3 regions of the Thauera sinica genome follow, and region 2 is predicted to be linked to each of the others. Evidence: riboswitches for the same ligand, from Rfam matches in the RefSeq annotation. Region 2 holds a riboswitch; each other region holds the start of a gene.
The links. Region 2 has a riboswitch for cobalamin ahead of CCZ27_RS15845 (ribonucleoside-diphosphate reductase subunit alpha). Riboswitches for the same ligand answer to the same signal wherever they lie in the genome.
Positions count from the first base shown of each region.

Region 1: it holds a riboswitch for cobalamin, as region 2 does, so the genes downstream of both, CCZ27_RS22075 (TonB-dependent receptor) here and CCZ27_RS15845 (ribonucleoside-diphosphate reductase subunit alpha) in region 2, are expected to answer to the same signal.
Region 3: it holds a riboswitch for cobalamin, as region 2 does, so the genes downstream of both, cobO (cob(I)yrinic acid a,c-diamide adenosyltransferase) here and CCZ27_RS15845 (ribonucleoside-diphosphate reductase subunit alpha) in region 2, are expected to answer to the same signal.

Region 1 is NZ_CP023439.1:5,050,310-5,055,768, forward strand. Features, by position in the region: gene CCZ27_RS22060 (M48 family metallopeptidase) at 1-263, shown strand, start outside; gene gorA (glutathione-disulfide reductase) at 460-1,815, shown strand; gene cobU (bifunctional adenosylcobinamide kinase/adenosylcobinamide-phosphate guanylyltransferase) at 1,895-2,443, opposite strand; cobalamin riboswitch at 2,523-2,769, shown strand; gene CCZ27_RS22075 (TonB-dependent receptor) at 2,893-4,851, shown strand; gene CCZ27_RS22080 (TonB-dependent receptor domain-containing protein) at 4,871-5,459, shown strand, end outside.
Region 2 is NZ_CP023439.1:3,627,563-3,633,021, forward strand. Features, by position in the region: gene CCZ27_RS15835 (DUF2894 domain-containing protein) at 1-359, shown strand, start outside; gene CCZ27_RS15840 (YnfA family protein) at 424-756, opposite strand; cobalamin riboswitch at 1,010-1,206, shown strand; gene CCZ27_RS15845 (ribonucleoside-diphosphate reductase subunit alpha) at 1,366-4,131, shown strand; gene CCZ27_RS15850 (ribonucleotide-diphosphate reductase subunit beta) at 4,128-5,282, shown strand; gene CCZ27_RS15855 (ABC transporter permease) at 5,312-5,459, opposite strand, start outside.
Region 3 is NZ_CP023439.1:997,879-1,003,337, reverse strand. Features, by position in the region: gene fdxA (ferredoxin FdxA) at 1-173, opposite strand, end outside; gene trxA (thioredoxin TrxA) at 437-763, shown strand; gene rho (transcription termination factor Rho) at 747-2,195, shown strand; gene CCZ27_RS04325 (3-hydroxybutyryl-CoA dehydrogenase) at 2,273-3,127, opposite strand; cobalamin riboswitch at 3,315-3,534, shown strand; gene cobO (cob(I)yrinic acid a,c-diamide adenosyltransferase) at 3,690-4,301, shown strand; gene CCZ27_RS04315 (ABC transporter substrate-binding protein) at 4,319-5,158, shown strand; gene CCZ27_RS04310 (FecCD family ABC transporter permease) at 5,259-5,459, shown strand, end outside.

The DNA.
Region 1 (5,459 bases), 1.4 Mb from region 2:
TCCTCACCGAACTCGGCTACTCGCGCGATTTCGAGTTCGAGGCCGACCGGCATGCGGCAAGGGTGCTGCGGCAGCATGGCCTGCCGCCCGAGGCCCTCGGCCGCATGCTGGCGGCGCTGGAACGGGACCACGGCGATGCCGCCTGCGCCCTGGCCGAAGACGCCGCGCCGCGCGGCTGCCATGGCGAGGACTGGTGGCGCTACCTGTCCACCCATCCGCCGGTTTCGGAGCGCATCCGCCGGCTGGGCGAAGCCGGCGGGTGACGACGCCGGCGGCCGGTCCGGCGCAGGGGACGTGCGCGCCGGGCTGCCGGCCGGCGGGCTTGCGACGGAGCGATGGCCGCCGGTGCTTCCGCCCGCCCGCCGGGCTGCCGGACCCGGCGTTCGGCGCGGCGCCGATCTTTTCCATGCCGGGCCGGTCGAACCCCCTTCGATGTCAGGCTGATCAGGAGGCCACAGGATGAACACGTATGACTACGATCTGTTCGTGATCGGTGCCGGTTCGGGCGGCGTGCGTGCCGCCCGCATGGCTGCCGCCCGGGGCGCGCGGGTCGCCATCGCAGAGGAGCGCCATGTCGGCGGCACCTGCGTCAATGTCGGCTGCGTGCCCAAGAAGCTGTTCGTCTATGCCGCCCAGTTCGCCGAGGAGTTCAGGATGGCGCGCGGCTATGGCTGGCAGACGGCCGGACCGGCGTTCGACTGGCCCACTCTGCGCGACAACAAGAATGCCGAGATCGGGCGCCTGAACGGCATCTACCGCAGGCTCCTGTCCGATTCGGGCTGCGAACTGATGGAGGCGCGGGCGACGATCGAGGGGCCGCACACGGTGAGCGTGGCGGGGCGCGGCTACAGTGCGGAACGCATCCTGATCGCGACCGGCGGCTGGCCCTTCGTGCCGGACATCCCCGGCCGCGAGCATGCCATCAGCTCCAACGAGGTCTTCTTCCTCGAGCGTTTCCCCAAGCGCGCCATCGTGGTGGGCGGCGGCTATATCGCGGTCGAGTTCGCCGGCATCTTCGCCGGGCTCGGTGCGCGCACGCGGCTGGTGTATCGCGGCGATCTCTTCCTGCGGGGTTTCGACGACGACGTGCGCCGCTTCGCCGCCGAAGAGATTGCGAAGAAGGGCGTTTCGCTGGCTTTCGGCAGCGACGTCGGCGCCATCGGGAAGCTGCCGGACGGCAGCCTGGAGGTCACGTTCAGGGACGGGCATCGCGAGCAGGCCGACTGCGTGCTCTACGCCACCGGCCGCGTGCCGAACGTGGCCGGGCTCGGGCTGGAGAACACCCGCGTGCGGCAGCGGGACAATGGCGCCATCGTCGTCGACGGGAACCTGCAGACCGACGAGCCGTCGATCTACGCCATCGGCGACGTCATCGACCGCGTGGCGCTGACGCCGGTCGCGCTGGCCGAGGGCATGCAGTTCGTCAGGCAGATGTCGGGCGAGGCGGTGCAGCTGCTGGATTACGACCTGATCCCCACCGCCGTCTTCAGCCAGCCGGCCATCGGCACCGTGGGCCTCACGGAAGCGCAGGCACGCGAGCGCCATGCCGGGATCGAGGTGTACAAGACCGGCTTCAGGGCGCTCAAGCAGACCCTGGCCGGCGGCGACGAGCGCACCTTCATGAAGCTGCTGGTCGACAAGGCCAGCGACCGCGTCGTGGGCGTGCATATGGTGGGTCCCGATGCCGGCGAGATCATCCAGGGCATCGCCATCGCGCTGAAGGCAGGCGCGACGAAGCAGGTCTTCGACGCCACGATCGGCGTCCATCCGACGGCGGCGGAAGAGTTCGTCACGATGCGCGAGCCCGCGCGATAAGCTGCCCGCCGCGACGGGGAATTCCGGCCGCCTGCCCGGGGCGAATCCCCGATCCGACGGCCTGAGCGGCGCTCCCCGCTCAGCCGCCCTTCAGCTTCAGCGGCAGCCCGGCGGCGACGAAGGTCACCGTGCCGGCGAGCGCGGCCAGTTGCTGGTTGAGCCGGCCGGCCTCGTCGCGGAACAGGCGGCCGAGCGGCGTTTCCGGCACCAGGCCGAGGCCGACTTCGTTGGCGACCAGCAGGATGGTGCCGGGCAGCGCGGGCAGCGCGGCGAGCAGGGCGTCGCGCTCGGCGCGCAGTCGGGGCAACGCGTCGGCATCGGCGCCGGGCGGCAGGTCTTCGGCGCCGGCGAGGAGGTTGGCGAGCCACAGCGTCAGGCAATCGACGAGCAGGCAGCGGCCGGGCGCGGCCTCGCGCCGCAGGGCGTCGGCGAGCGCGCGCGGGGCTTCCACGGTGCGCCAGGCCGACGGGCGGTCGGCGCGGTGGCGGCGGATGCGCTCCGCCATCTCGGCGTCGAGCGCCTCGGCGGTGGCGATGACCGTGACGGCCAGCCCCGAATCCGCGGCGCGCCGTTCGGCGTGCCGGCTCTTTCCCGAGCGCGCGCCGCCGAGGATGAGTTCGAGCGTCATTGGGGCGTGGCGTTCCTGCGCTGCAAACCGGGGGCGGAAAAGGTATCATCCGCGCCGCTGCCCCGGAAGGGGCGCTGCGTTCGAGGTGCCCGACGGCGGTCCGCGCCCTAGGGGTAAACGGGAAACAGGTGCGCGGCGCGACGGACCCGAAGGTTCGCCCCGCAATGCCTGTGCTGCCCCCGCAACGGTAAGCGAGTTCAAGGCGCATCACTCTGCCACTGGGCTTCTGCCCGGGAAGGCGATGCGCCGCGTGTGGCGGGTTTCGCGGAGAAACCCGGCCGCCTCGGCTCGCGAGCCCGGATACCGGCCCGTGCGCGTTGGAGGAGGTGCCGCGGGGTGGCGGCGGCGGGTCGTTCCCTGCGCTCATGCCTGCCCCGTTCGCGGCGCGTCCATGTGCGGTTTGCCGGGGACTGCGGGGACGCGGGCCGCGGCGCGGGGAGTCCCCATCCATGAGCATCCGCCTTTCGGCCGCGGCAGTCGCGGCCTGTGCAGCCTTGCCGTCGGCCTTGGCGATCGCCGCCGGCGAACACCAGTTCGAACCGGTCATCGTGTCCGCCACCCGCATCGACGTGACCGACGTCGATGCCACCTACGCCTCCGAAGTGCATACGCGCAAGGACATCGAGCGTTCCGGCGCGACCACGCTGGTCGACTACCTGTCGCGCCAGACCTCGGTCCAGGTCGTGCCCAGCTTCGGCAACCGCTTCACGCCCAGCCTCAACATGCGCGGCTACGGCCTCACCAGCGGTTTCCAGAACGTGATGATCACCGTCGACGGCCGCCGGCTGAACAACATCGATTCGGTGCCGCAACTCCTGGGCGGCATCGCGCTGGCCGACGTGGACCGCATCGAGATCACCAAGGGCAGCGGCTCGGTGCTGTACGGCGACGGCGCCACCGCCGGCTCGATCCAGATCTACACCCGGCCGCACGACGGCGCCCGCATCGAGGCGTATGGCGGCAGCCACGGCGCGCTCGGCGGCACGGTCGCGGCCGGCCTCGTGCGCGAGCGCTTCTCGCTGTCGGCGACGGCCGATCACGGCGAAACCGACGGCTACTCCGACAAGGACCCGTCCGGCCATCGGGACGCCTCGAAGGCCGACACCTGGCACGTGGCCGCCGGCGGCAATCCGGTGGATGGCCTGAAGCTCACCGCCGACGCGGGCCGGACCCGCATCGACACGCGCTACCCCGGCCCGCTGGACCTGGCGCGGTTCGAGGACGATCCGGCGCAGAACGACGGCAGCCTCTACACTCACCAGCGCTTCGACAGCGCCTACTGGAGCGTCGGCGCCGAGTACCGGCTGACCGATGCGTGGCGGCTGTCCGCGCGCCACCAGACCGAGGACAAGACGTCCGAGTTTCTCGGCGCATTCTCGAGCACCCTGGACTACACCTACGATTCGGACGAACTGGCGCTGCAGTACCTCGGCGACCGCCTGTCCGTCACCGCGGGCGTGCAATCCTTCGACGGCGAGCGCAAGGGCGCGAGCGAGAAGACTTCCAAGCGCAACCTCGGCTGGTTCGTGCAGGGCCAGTACGCCTTCGACCGCCTCACGCTGTCGGCCGGCGCGCGGCGCGAGCGGGTCGAATACGGACACCGCCCGGATGCCGGCGCGCGCCTGAAGGACGACGAGCGCTTCAACTCGTGGGACGTCGGCTTCAACTACCGCATCGATCCGGCGCTGACGGTGTTCGGCAACTACAACGACGCCTTCCAGGCGCCCGACATCGACCGCTTCTTCGTCTGCAACGCCTTCGACGCCGACTTCACCTGCGTCGGCACCGCCTTCAACGCCTTCATCGAGCCCATGCACGCCCGCACGGTCACGCTCGGCCTCAACCACGTGCTGCCCGCCAACCGCCTGAAGCTCGCGGTGTTCCATGCCAGGCTCAAGGACGAGATCTACTTCGACCCGGTCAGCTTCGCGAACACGAACTTCGACCGTTCGCACAAGTACGGCATCGAACTGCAGGACACCTGGCAGATCTCCCCCGCGCTGACGGGCTCGCTGAACTACGCGTGGACGCGGGCGATCATCGATCGCGACGGCAGCGGCGCCTTCGACGGCAAGGAATTGCCCGCCGCGCCGAAGCACAACCTGGTGCTGGGCTTCGCCGTCAAGGTGAGCGAGGCCGGCACGCTGAACCTGTCGCACACCTGGCGCAGCAAGGCGTGGGCCGACGGCGACTTCGCCAACGGGGCGCCGAGGCAGCGGGAATACCAGTCCACCGACCTCGCCTACCGCCACCGGGTGACGAAGGACGTGGAACTCTACGGCGCGGTGAGCAACCTGTTCGCGCACGAGAACGGCGTCTGGGTCGAGAGCGCTTTCCGGCCGCCGGTGGTGGTCTATCCGGTCGATTTCGTCCGCACCTGGAAGCTCGGTGCGCGGGTCTCGTTCTGAGCGCTGCCGGAGACACCCCATGGACAGGTTTTCCTCCGCGGCCCTGGCCGCGGCCTGCGCCTGCGCCGGTATCGGCGCGGCGCGTGCCGACGGCGTGCCGACGCTGGACGCCGTCGTGGTGACCGCCACGCGCCAGGTGGAGCGGGCTTCCGACGCGCTGGCCGCCATCGAGGTCATCGACCGCGAAGACATCGAGCGCGCCGGGCATTCCAGCCTGGTGGAACTGCTGTCGGCCCGTGCCGGCATCCAGGTGACGACCAACGGCGGCGCCGGTTCGACCAGCAAGATCCTCATCCGCGGCGCGAACGCCGGCCACACGCTGCTGCTGATCGACGGCATGCGCGCCGGCTCGGCGACGCGCGGCGACGCCACGCCCGAAGTGATTCCGCTCGAAGCGATCGAGCGCATCGAAATCCTGCGCGGCCCGGCGAGCGCGCTGTACGGCTCGGACGCGATCGGCGGCGTGATCCAGATCTTCACCCGCAAGGGCGAGGAAGGCATCCACCCCTCGCTGCGGGCCGGCTTCGGCAGCGACGACACCCGCACGCTGAGCGCCGCGCTGAGCGGCGGCATCGACCGCCTGCGCTACAGCCTCGTCGCCGGCCACG
Region 2 (5,459 bases):
CCGGCGCACCCGCCCCGGCCGCCGACGGGCCGCGGGTCGAGCTGAAATCGCTGCAACATTTCCGCCGCACCTGGTCGAAGCTCGGCATCGACCGGCAGTTCTCCCACGCGCTGGCGCACGCGCCCGAAAACGCCGGCCCGCTCAACTCGCACCACCTCGTGCTGCGCTCGCTCACGCAGATGCGCAAGCTTTCGCCGGCCTACCTGGAGCAGTTCATGTCCTACGTCGACGCCCTGCTGTGGCTGGACCAGGCGGACGCCGGCCGCAGCAGCGCGGCGGCGAAGGGAACGGCAGTGAAGGGCACGACACGCGGGGAACGCGACAAGAAACGGAAGCCGGCCCGCGGCAAGGCCGGCTGATCCGGGCCGCGCGCTTCCGCCGCCCCTTCCATGCCACCTCTGCGACGGCGGCGAGGCTACGGCCTCAATCGGCCGGCGGCTGCAGGGCGATGACCGCCATGCCGAAGAGCGCGATCGCCGCCCCGGCGACGTCCCAGCGCGTCAGCGGCACGCCATCGACGAATCTCAGCCAGAGCAGGGCGACCGCGATGTACATGCCGCCGTATGCGGCGTAGGTCCGGCCGGCGGCGGTGGGATGCAGCGTGAGCAGCCATGCGAACAGGGCCAGCGAAAGCGCCGCCGGGACCAGCAGCAAGGGGCTCCGCTCCTGCTTGAGGACGAGCCAGGGCAGATAGCAGCCGACGATCTCGGCCAGCGCCGTCACGGCGAAGAGGAAACACAGACGCAGGGCTTCCAAGACGAATGACCAGGTTGGTTGGAATCAGGACACTGCCGCTCCCGCCGCTTCGCTGCGAAGGGCTCCGCGATCGAGGAGGCGGCTGGCGTGTCCGGGCGCAACGCGCCGGGTGGAATCCTTCGCCGGCACCGCATCCATTCTCCCCGCCCGGGCGGCGGCGGGATGCAGCAGGATACTACCTGTAGTAGAAACTGGCGACCCGGCAACTATCGGTAGCGTCATCCGGCTTGACGGCCCGGAGCCCGGGCCACTAGACTTCCCGGCGTTGAACGGTTCCCCGTCCGGGGATTAAAAGGGAATCCGGTGCCAGGCCGCCAGCCTGAATTCCGGAGCTGCCCCCGCAACTGTCATCGGCGAGCGCTTCGCCATCGTCGCCACTGGTCGCGTACCGGGAAGGCGGCGGAGCGCGATGAACCGAGAGCCAGGAGACCTGCCGCAACGTCCTTCCAACCAATGACGGGGCGGGGTGTCCCTGGCGAAAGGTCCGTGCATGCCGCTGCTCGTTTCCGTTCGCAAGTCGTCTGCCGCCGCGGGTTCTGCCGCGGGCGCAAGCCGGCTTGCGTGCGGCATGCTCCGCCGGTTCCCCGCCCCCCGATCCGGAGAATCGCCGTGTCCTCGAACGTATCAGCACTGCCCGTCGGCAGCGAATCCGCGCTCGCCGCACTTCAGGTCATCCGCCGCAACGGCGCCGTCGTCGCCTTCGATCCCGAAAAGATCGCGCTTGCGATGACCAAGGCTTTCCTCGCCGTCGAGGGCAGCCAGAGCGCGGTGTCGTCGCGCGTCCGCGAACTGGTGGCGCGCCTGACCGACATCGTCGTCCGCTCCCTGACCCGCCGGCTGCCGGACGGCGGCACGGTGCATATCGAGGACATCCAGGACCAGGTCGAACTGGCGCTGATGCGCTCCGGCGAGCACGACGTGGCGCGCGCCTACGTGCTGTACCGCGAGCGCCGGGCGGCGGAACGCGCGGCGCTGGCCGAGGCCCGGGGCGCGCCGGCGCTGCACGTCACGGTCGACGGCGAACGCCGCCCGCTCGACGTGGCCGCGCTGCTGGAGACCTGCGAGGCTGCCTGCGCCGGCCTGGACGAAGGCGTGTCGGCACGGCTGATCCTCGAGCAGGCGCTGAAGAACCTCTACGACGGCGTCGCCATGGCCGACGTGCAGCAGGCGCTCATCCTCGCCGCGCGCGCCCTCATCGAGCGCGAACCGGGCTACGACCAAGCGACCGCCCGCCTGCTGCTCGGCAGCCTGGTGCAGGAGGTCGCCGGCCGCGCGGTGGCGCCGCAGGACATGGCGCCGGCCTATGCCGAATACCTGCCGGAGTTCGTCGGGCGCGGCATCGCGGCCGGCCTGCTCGACCCCCGCCTGGCCGAATACGACCTCGTCCGGCTGGCGTCGGCGCTGAAGCCGGAACGCGACCTGCTGTTCGGCTACCTGGGCCTGCAGACGCTCTACGACCGCTATTTCCTGCACGTCGAAGGGCAGCGCATCGAGCTGCCGCAGATCTTCTTCATGCGCGTCGCGATGGGGCTGGCGCTGGGCGAGATCGACCGCGAGGCCCGCGCCATCGAGTTCTACGACCTCATCTCCAGCTTCGACTTCATGTGCTCGACGCCGACGCTGTTCAACAGCGGCACGATGCATCCGCAGTTGTCGTCGTGCTACCTCACCACCGTCGACGACGACCTCGACGGCATCTACCAGGCCATCAAGGAGAACGCGCTGCTGCAGAAGTACGCCGGCGGCCTGGGCAACGACTGGACGCCGGTGCGCGCCCTGGGCAGCCGCATCAGGGGGACGAACGGCCAGAGCCAGGGGGTGATCCCCTTCCTCAAGGTGGTGAACGACACCGCGGTGGCCGTCAATCAGGGCGGCAAGCGCAAGGGCGCGGTCTGCGCCTACCTGGAAACCTGGCACCTCGACATCGAGGAATTCCTGGAGCTGCGCAAGAACACCGGCGACGAGCGCCGCCGCACCCACGACATGAACACCGCCAACTGGATTCCGGACCTGTTCATGAAGCGCGTGCACGAAAACGGCGAGTGGACGCTGTTCTCGCCGGTGGACGTGCCCGACCTGCACGAGAAGTTCGGCGCGGCGTTCGAGGCAGCCTACCTGGCCTGCGAGGCCAGGGCCGCGGCGGGGGAGATCCGCCTGCACAAGAAGATTCCGGCGGTGCAGTTGTGGCGCAAGATGCTCACCATGCTGTTCGAGACCGGGCATCCGTGGATCACCTTCAAGGACGCCTGCAACCTGCGCTCTCCGCAGCAGCATGCGGGCGTGGTCCACGGCTCCAACCTGTGCACGGAAATCACGCTCAACACCTCGGCTTCGGAAACCGCGGTGTGCAACCTGGGCTCGGTCAATCTGCCGGCGCACCTGAAGGACGGCGAGCTGGACCTGCAGAAGTTGTCGCGCACGATACAGACGGCCATGCGCATGCTGGACAACGTGATCGACATCAACTTCTACGCCACGCCCAAGGCGCGCAACGCCAACCTGCGGCATCGCCCGGTGGGGCTGGGCATCATGGGCTTTGCCGATTGCCTGTACCGGCTGGGCCTGCCCTACGCCTCGCCGGCAGCCGTCGAGTTCGCCGACCGCAGCATGGAGGCGGTGTGCTTCCACGCCTACCGGGCATCGACCGAACTGGCGCGGGAACGCGGCCGCTATTCGAGCTTCGCCGGCAGCCTGTGGGACAGGGGCATCCTGCCGCACGAATCCCTCGACCTGCTCGCGGCCGACCGCGGCGGCTACCTCGACACCGACCGCAGCGCGAGCCTGGACTGGGCGAGCCTGAAGGAGCGCATCGCCCGCTACGGCATGCGCAACTCCAACTGCGTCGCCATCGCGCCGACGGCGACCATCTCCAACATCGTCGGCGTGTCGGCCAGCATCGAGCCGGCCTACCAGAACCTCTACGTCAAGTCGAACCTGTCCGGCGAATTCACCGTCATCAACGAAGCGCTGGTGCGCGACCTGAAGGCGCTGGGGCTGTGGGACGAAGTCATGGCTGCCGACCTCAAGTATTTCGACGGCTCGCTCGCCCGCATCGACCGCGTTCCGGACGAACTCAAGGCACGCTACGCCACCGCCTTCGAGATCGACCCGCGGTGGCTCATCGAAGCCGCCGCCCGCCGCCAGAAGTGGATCGACCAGGCGCAGTCCCTCAACCTCTACCTCGCCCTGCCCTCGGGCAAGAAGCTGGACGAACTCTACAAGCTCGCCTGGGTGCGGGGCCTCAAGACCACCTACTACCTGCGCACCCTGGGCGCCAGCCAGACCGAGAAGGCGGGCGCGCGCGACGACGCCCCGGCGCAGGAGGCGCCCCGCTTCTGCAGCATCGACAACCCGGAATGCGAGGCTTGCCAATGAGCGCGCTGCGTTTCGACGACTGGGACATGCCGGCGGCGCCGGCCGCGACCCGTGCGATGCCGGGCGCACCCGCTCCGGCGGGCACTGCCGCGCTCGCGCCGGCCGCGCCCGCCGGCGGGGAGGCGGCACCGTCCGCCCCGCCAAGCCTCGCTCCCGTCAATGCGGCGGACAAGCGCATCGTCAACGGCAAGACGGACATCAACCAGTTGGCGCCGTTCAAGTACCCCTGGGCGTGGGAATTCTTCCTCAAGGCCAACCGCAACCACTGGACGCCGCTGGAAATCGGCATGGCGCAGGACGTCCACGACTACCACCACAAGCTCACCGGGGCCGAGCGCCACGTCTTCTCCAACGTGCTGGCCTACCTCACCACGTCCGACATCCTGGCCATGCGGAACATCGGCCTTGCGGTGATGGAGAAGATGAGCGCGCCCGAGCTGCAGATCTACCAGGCGCGCCAGGTCTATGAAGAGGCGCTGCACACCTGGACCTACCAGCACTGCATCGAGAGCATCGGCCTGGACCAGCAGGAGATCTACAACCGCTACCGCGTCGTTCCCGAGATCCACGGCAAGATCCGGCTGGCCAGCCAGCGCCTGGAGCGGGTGATGCGTTCCGACTTCGACCTCGCCAACCGCGACGCGCTGCACGAATTCGCGCTCTCGTACTTCTTCTTCGCGGTCGTCTTCGAGGGCTGCTGGTTCTACAACGGCTTCACCCCCATCTTCGCGCTGCAGCGGCGGGGCCTGATGAAGGGGACCGCCGAGCAGTTGCAGTACATCATGCGCGACGAGGTGCTGCATTGCGCCTTCGGCATCCGCGTGGTGCGCGAACTGCTGAAGGAAGAAAACCTCGCCCTCGCCCCGGACGCGCTGCGCACGCTGTGGGACGAGGCCGAGGCGGCGGAGGCGGCCTACGCCGGCTACATCCTGCGCGAGCCCATCCTCGGCTACAACGCCGAGCTGCACGTCCAGCAGTTCCGCTTCATCGCCAACCGGCGGGCGCGGCAGGTGGGTGTGGCCGAACCCTTCCCGGGGGCCGAGAACGTGCTGCCGTGGCTGGACGAGCAGGCCAACCTGCGCAAGGAGAAGAACTTCTTCGAAACGCGGGTCACCGAGTACCAGACGGGGGGCGCACTGGCCTGGGACTGAGGCGGCCGGCCGGCGGGCATTGCCCGCCCTCACTCATGGCGCAGCGCCTCGATGGGGTCGAGCCGCGCGGCGCGGCGCGCCGGGAAGTAGCCGAACAGCACCCCGATCGCCGCCGAGAACAGGAACGAGATCACGTTGATCGTCGGGTCGAACACATAGGGCACCTGCATCACCGCG
Region 3 (5,459 bases), 2.5 Mb from region 2:
TCGGCGAAAATCGCCTCGACCGGGCATTCGGCAACGCACAGCGTACAGTCGATGCACTCGTCGGGATCGATCACCAGGAAATTCGGCCCTTCGCGGAAGCAGTCCACCGGGCAGACGTCGACGCAGTCGGTGTATTTGCAGCGAATGCAGGATTCGGTCACAACGTATGTCATTGCCGGTTCTCTCCTTGAATGCCCCGGACGCGGACGACTTCGCCCGGCCGGGCGATCGTATATTAGTCCAGCGTTTTGCGTTTCCGCCACGTGACGCATGCGGCAGGCCCGCGAAACGGGACATCTTCTTGACGGCGAGCGCTCGTTCGCATAAGTTGTTGAAAAAAATTTTCCGGGGGCGCTCCCACGCCCCCTGGTCTCCGGGTCAGCTTCGGCCCACCTCCCATCCAGATCCCATCCTTACGCCCCTGTTGCGAGGAACCATGAGCGAGCATATTCATTATGTGACCGACGGCAACTTCGACGCCGAAGTGCTGCAGTCCGACACCCCGGTGCTGGTCGACTACTGGGCCGAATGGTGCGGCCCGTGCAAGATGATCGCCCCGATTCTCGACGATGTTGCCAAGGATTACGCCGGCAAGCTGAAGGTCGCCAAGCTCAACATCGACGAAAACCAGGAAACCCCCGCCAAGTACGGCATCCGTGGCATCCCCACGCTGATGCTGTTCAAGGGTGGCAACGTCGAGGCGACCAAAGTCGGCGCCCTTTCCAAATCTCAACTGACCGCCTTCATTGACAGCAACATCTAAGCCGGACGCTCCGGCCCGTTCTCGCGGTCCTTCGCGCGCCCGTCGCCGCGGGCCCCGCAACCGCGACGGTAATTCCCCCCAGAACTCCGCTCCCGACAACGACCTGCTCGATTTCGACGGGTCGCTCGAGGAGGGATCGTCCATGTCCTCCGAAAGCTCGATTCCCGCGCTGCATCTGTCGGAACTGAAGGCGCTCCACGTCAGCGAACTGCTCGACATGGCGGTGGCGGCAGACATCGAAGGCGCGAACCGCCTGCGCAAGCAGGAACTGGTGTTCGCGCTGCTGAAGAACCGGGCACGAAAGGGCGAGCCGATCTGCGGCGATGGCGCGCTTGAAGTGCTGCCCGACGGCTTCGGCTTCCTGCGCTCGCCCGATACTTCGTATCTCGCCGGGACGGACGACATCTACGTGTCGCCGTCGCAGATACGTCGCTTCAACCTGCGCACGGGCGACACGATCGAGGGCGAGATCCGCACGCCGAAGGACGGCGAGCGCTACTTCGCGCTGGTGAAGCTCGACAAGATCAACGGCCGGCCTCCCGAGGAGTGCAAGCGCAAGATCCTGTTCGAGAACCTCACGCCGCTGCATCCGCAGGAATGCCTCAGGCTCGAGCAGGAAACCCGCGGCGAGGAGAACATCACCAGCCGGGTGATCGACATGATCGCGCCGATCGGCAAGGGCCAGCGCGGCCTGCTGGTCGCACCGCCCAAGAGCGGCAAGACGGTCATGCTGCAGCACATCGCGCATTCGATCACCGCCAACCACCCCGACGTGGCGCTCATCGTGCTGCTGATCGACGAGCGTCCCGAGGAAGTGACCGAGATGCAGCGCTCGGTGAAGGGCGAAGTCGTCGCCTCCACCTTCGACGAGCCGGCATCGCGCCACGTGCAGGTCGCCGAGATGGTGATCGAGAAGGCCAAGCGCCTCACCGAGCACAAGCGCGACGTCGTCATCCTGCTGGACTCGCTGACGCGCCTGGCACGGGCCTACAACACCGTCGTGCCGGCCTCCGGCAAGGTGCTAACGGGCGGCGTCGACGCCAACGCGCTGCAAAAGCCCAAGCGCTTCTTCGGCGCGGCGCGCAACATCGAGGAAGGCGGGTCGCTCACCATCATCGCCACCGCGCTGATCGATACCGGCAGCCGCATGGACGACGTGATCTACGAGGAATTCAAGGGCACCGGCAACATGGAGCTGCACCTCGACCGGCGCATGGCGGAAAAGCGCGTGTATCCGGCGATCAACGTCAACCGTTCCGGCACGCGGCGGGAAGAACTCCTGCTCAAGCCCGACGTGCTGCAGAAGGTCTGGATCCTGCGCAAGCTGCTGTACGGCATGGACGACATCGACGCGATGGAATTCCTGCTCGACAAGATCAAGGCCACCAAGAGCAACGCCGAGTTCTTCGACGCGATGCGCTCCGGACGCTGAACCGGCCAGCCGGCAAGAAAAAAGCCACCGCGAGGTGGCTTTTTTTCATTCCGCCGGCGCCGTGCGGCGCCCGGCGCTCACTTCGTATAGGTGTAGAAGCCCTTGCCCGTCTTGCGGCCGAGATAGCCGGCTTCGACCATTTCCACCAGCAGCGGGGCGGGACGGTACTTCGGGTCCTTGGTGCCCTCGTACAGCACCTGCATCACCGCCAGTTCCACGTCGAGGCCGATCAGGTCGCACAGCGCCAGCGGTCCGATGGGGTGGTTGCAGCCCAGCTTCATGGCTTCGTCGATCTGGTCGGCCGTCGCCAGCCCCTCGGCGAAGGTGAAGATCGCCTCGTTGATCATCGGGCACAGCATGCGGTTGACGACGAAGCCCGGGCTGTTCTTGACCTTCACCGGCGTCTTGCCGATCGCCTTGGCGAGGTCTTCGACCGCGCTGAAGGTGCCCGCCGACGTCTGCAGGCCGCAGATGATCTCGACCAGGGCCATGATCGGCACCGGGTTGAAGAAGTGCATGCCGATGACCTGCTCGGGGCGCTTCGTGCCCGCGGCCAGCAGGGTGATGGAGATCGACGAAGTGTTGCTGGCGATGATCGCATCCGGGCCGAGGATCGCGTCCAGGTCGGCGAACACCTTCAGCTTGAGATCGACGTTCTCGCTGGCGGCCTCGATCACCAGGTCGCAGGCGGCGAGGTCCTGCAGCGTCGTGGTGGTCGTGATCCGGGCCAGCGTCGTGGCCTTGTCGGCCTCGGTGATCTTCTCGCGCTTGATCAGGCGGTCCATGCTGCCGGCGATGGTCGCCATGCCGCGCTCCACCTGGGCTGCGGCGATGTCCATCATGACGACATCGAGACCCGCGACCGCGCACGCCTGGGTGATGCCGCTGCCCATCGTGCCTGCCCCTACGACTCCGACCTTCCTGATTTCCATCGTCTGTCACCTATCGATGCGTTGTACGGCCTGGCGGCGGGCGGCGCCATCGATGCACGACGTGCCCATGCCGGGAAAGTGGACAGGACTCTAGCGGATAGCCGGGCGGCTCGCCACCGTCGGGGCGACGTACCCGGCCACTGCCGGAAGCGGCCGCATTGCCGGCCTATCCCGCCCGGGCGTATAGTTCGGCCAGCATCGATCGGGAGCCCCGCCGCACGTCCGTGCCCGGGGTGAAACGGGAAGTCCGGTGACGCAGGCGTTCCAGACGCCCGCCATCCCGGCGCAGCCCCCGCTGCTGTAAGCCCGACGGCGCCGTCAATGAGACCACTGGGAATGCTCCCCGGGAAGGCGACGGCGACCGGACGACGGCGAGCCAGAAGACCGACCCGTTCGACTACACAGGTGAGCGCCCCGGGGTGTGGGCTGGTTGCCGACTGGTCCTGCGGGTACCTCACCCAGCCTCGATTCAGCCGCAACGCAGACTGTGCGCCGCAACGGGCGCACGCCAGCAGCAATCCCCGCACCGTGGCGCCGGCATACCCATCGAGGAGCCCGCGGCATGGACGAGGACAAGAAGCTGAGCCACAACGCACGCATGCAGCGCAAGAAGGAAGTCGTGGATGCGGCCATCGAACGTGCCCGCGAAGAGCGGGGCATCGTCATCCTCATCACCGGCAACGGCAAGGGCAAGACCACCTCGGCCTTCGGCACCCTGTACCGCGCGCTCGGCCACGGCCGGCGGGCCGGCGTGGTGCAGTTCATCAAGGGCACGCAGGCCACCGGCGAGGTCACCTTTCTGCAGCAGAGCTCCGCCGCTGCCGCGGTGCAATACCACGCCATGGCCACCGGCTTCACCTGGAACACCCAGGACTGGGACGCCGACAAGCGCGCCGCCGACGAGGCGTGGGCGCAGGCCGCGCGCCTGCTGCGCGACCCCGCGGTCGACCTGGTGCTGCTCGACGAACTCACCTACATGCTCAAGTACCGCTACCTCGACACCGCCGCGGTGGTGGAGGCGATCCGCAGCCGCCCGCCGATGCAGACGGTGATCGTCACCGGCCGCGCGGCGAAGCCCGAGCTGGTGGAACTCGCCGACACCGTGAGCGAGATCGCCGACTGCAAGCACGCCTTCAAGGCCGGTGTGAAGGCACAGCCCGGCATCGACTTCTGATGCGCCGCCGGTTCGCCATGCTCCCGCTCGCGGCATCCCTGCTCGCCGCCGCATCGCTCCCGGCGGACGCCGCCGCCCCGCTGCCACGGGTGATGTCGACCAACCTGTGCGCCGACGTGCTGCTGCTCTCGCTCGCCGATCCGGCGCAGATCGTGTCGGTGTCGGCGAAAAGCCAGGACCCGGCGCGTTCGTCGCTCGCCGCCCGCGCGGCGCGCTTTGCCTCCAATACCGGCAGCGCGGAGGAAGTCATCGCCGCGCGGCCGGACATCGTGCTCGCCTCGCGGCGCTGGCAGGCGCACCACCAGGCGGCGCTGTTCGGGCGCCACGGCATCGAGATCGTCACCGTGCCCTTTCCCGACGACTGGACGGGCATCTTCGACAGCACGCGCAGGATCGGCGCCCGGATCGGCCGCGCCGAGGCCGCCGCGGCGCTGGTCGCCGAAGTCCAGGCCCGCCTTGCCGTGCTGCGGCGCGACACGCCGGCTGCGCAAGCCCTCTACCTGCGCCCGAACGGCGGCACCGCCGGCGCCGGGACGCATGTGAACGCCGTGCTCCAGGCCGCCGGCCTGCGCAACCACGCCGCCGAGACCGGCCGCAGCGGCTGGGGCCGCGCCTCGCTCGAGGACGTGGTGGCGGCCCCGCCCGAACTCATCGTCACCAGCCACATGGTGCACGACACCACCTATGCCCGCGCCGGCTTCAGCCGCCATCCGCAGATGCGCGCCATCGCCGCCTCGCGTCCGCTGCTGTCGCTGAGCCACAACGACTGGGGCTGCAGCAACTGGCAGCTCGTGGAGGCGGCCGAAGAACTCGCCGCCGGCCTGCGCCGCCTGCCGCCACCGGAGACGCGGCGATGAGCGCCGCTGCACGGCCGCCCGAAGCAGGGCTCGTTCCTCACGGCCAGCCTGCCCGGGCAGCGCGAAGCATTGCGTCGCGCAGCGACAGGAGCTTGGTCCGGTGAGACACCTTACGCTCAACGCCCTGCTGCCCGCCGCGCTGACGCTGCTCGCGCTGGTCTCGCTCGCGATCGGCCCGGTGCCGCTCGGCCTCGCCGACGTCGCCGGCGCGCTGCTGCCCGCCGGCGATGCGGCCACCAGCGAACTGCTGCAGCGCCGGCACACCATCGTCACCGATATCCGCCTGCCGCGCGTGCTGCTC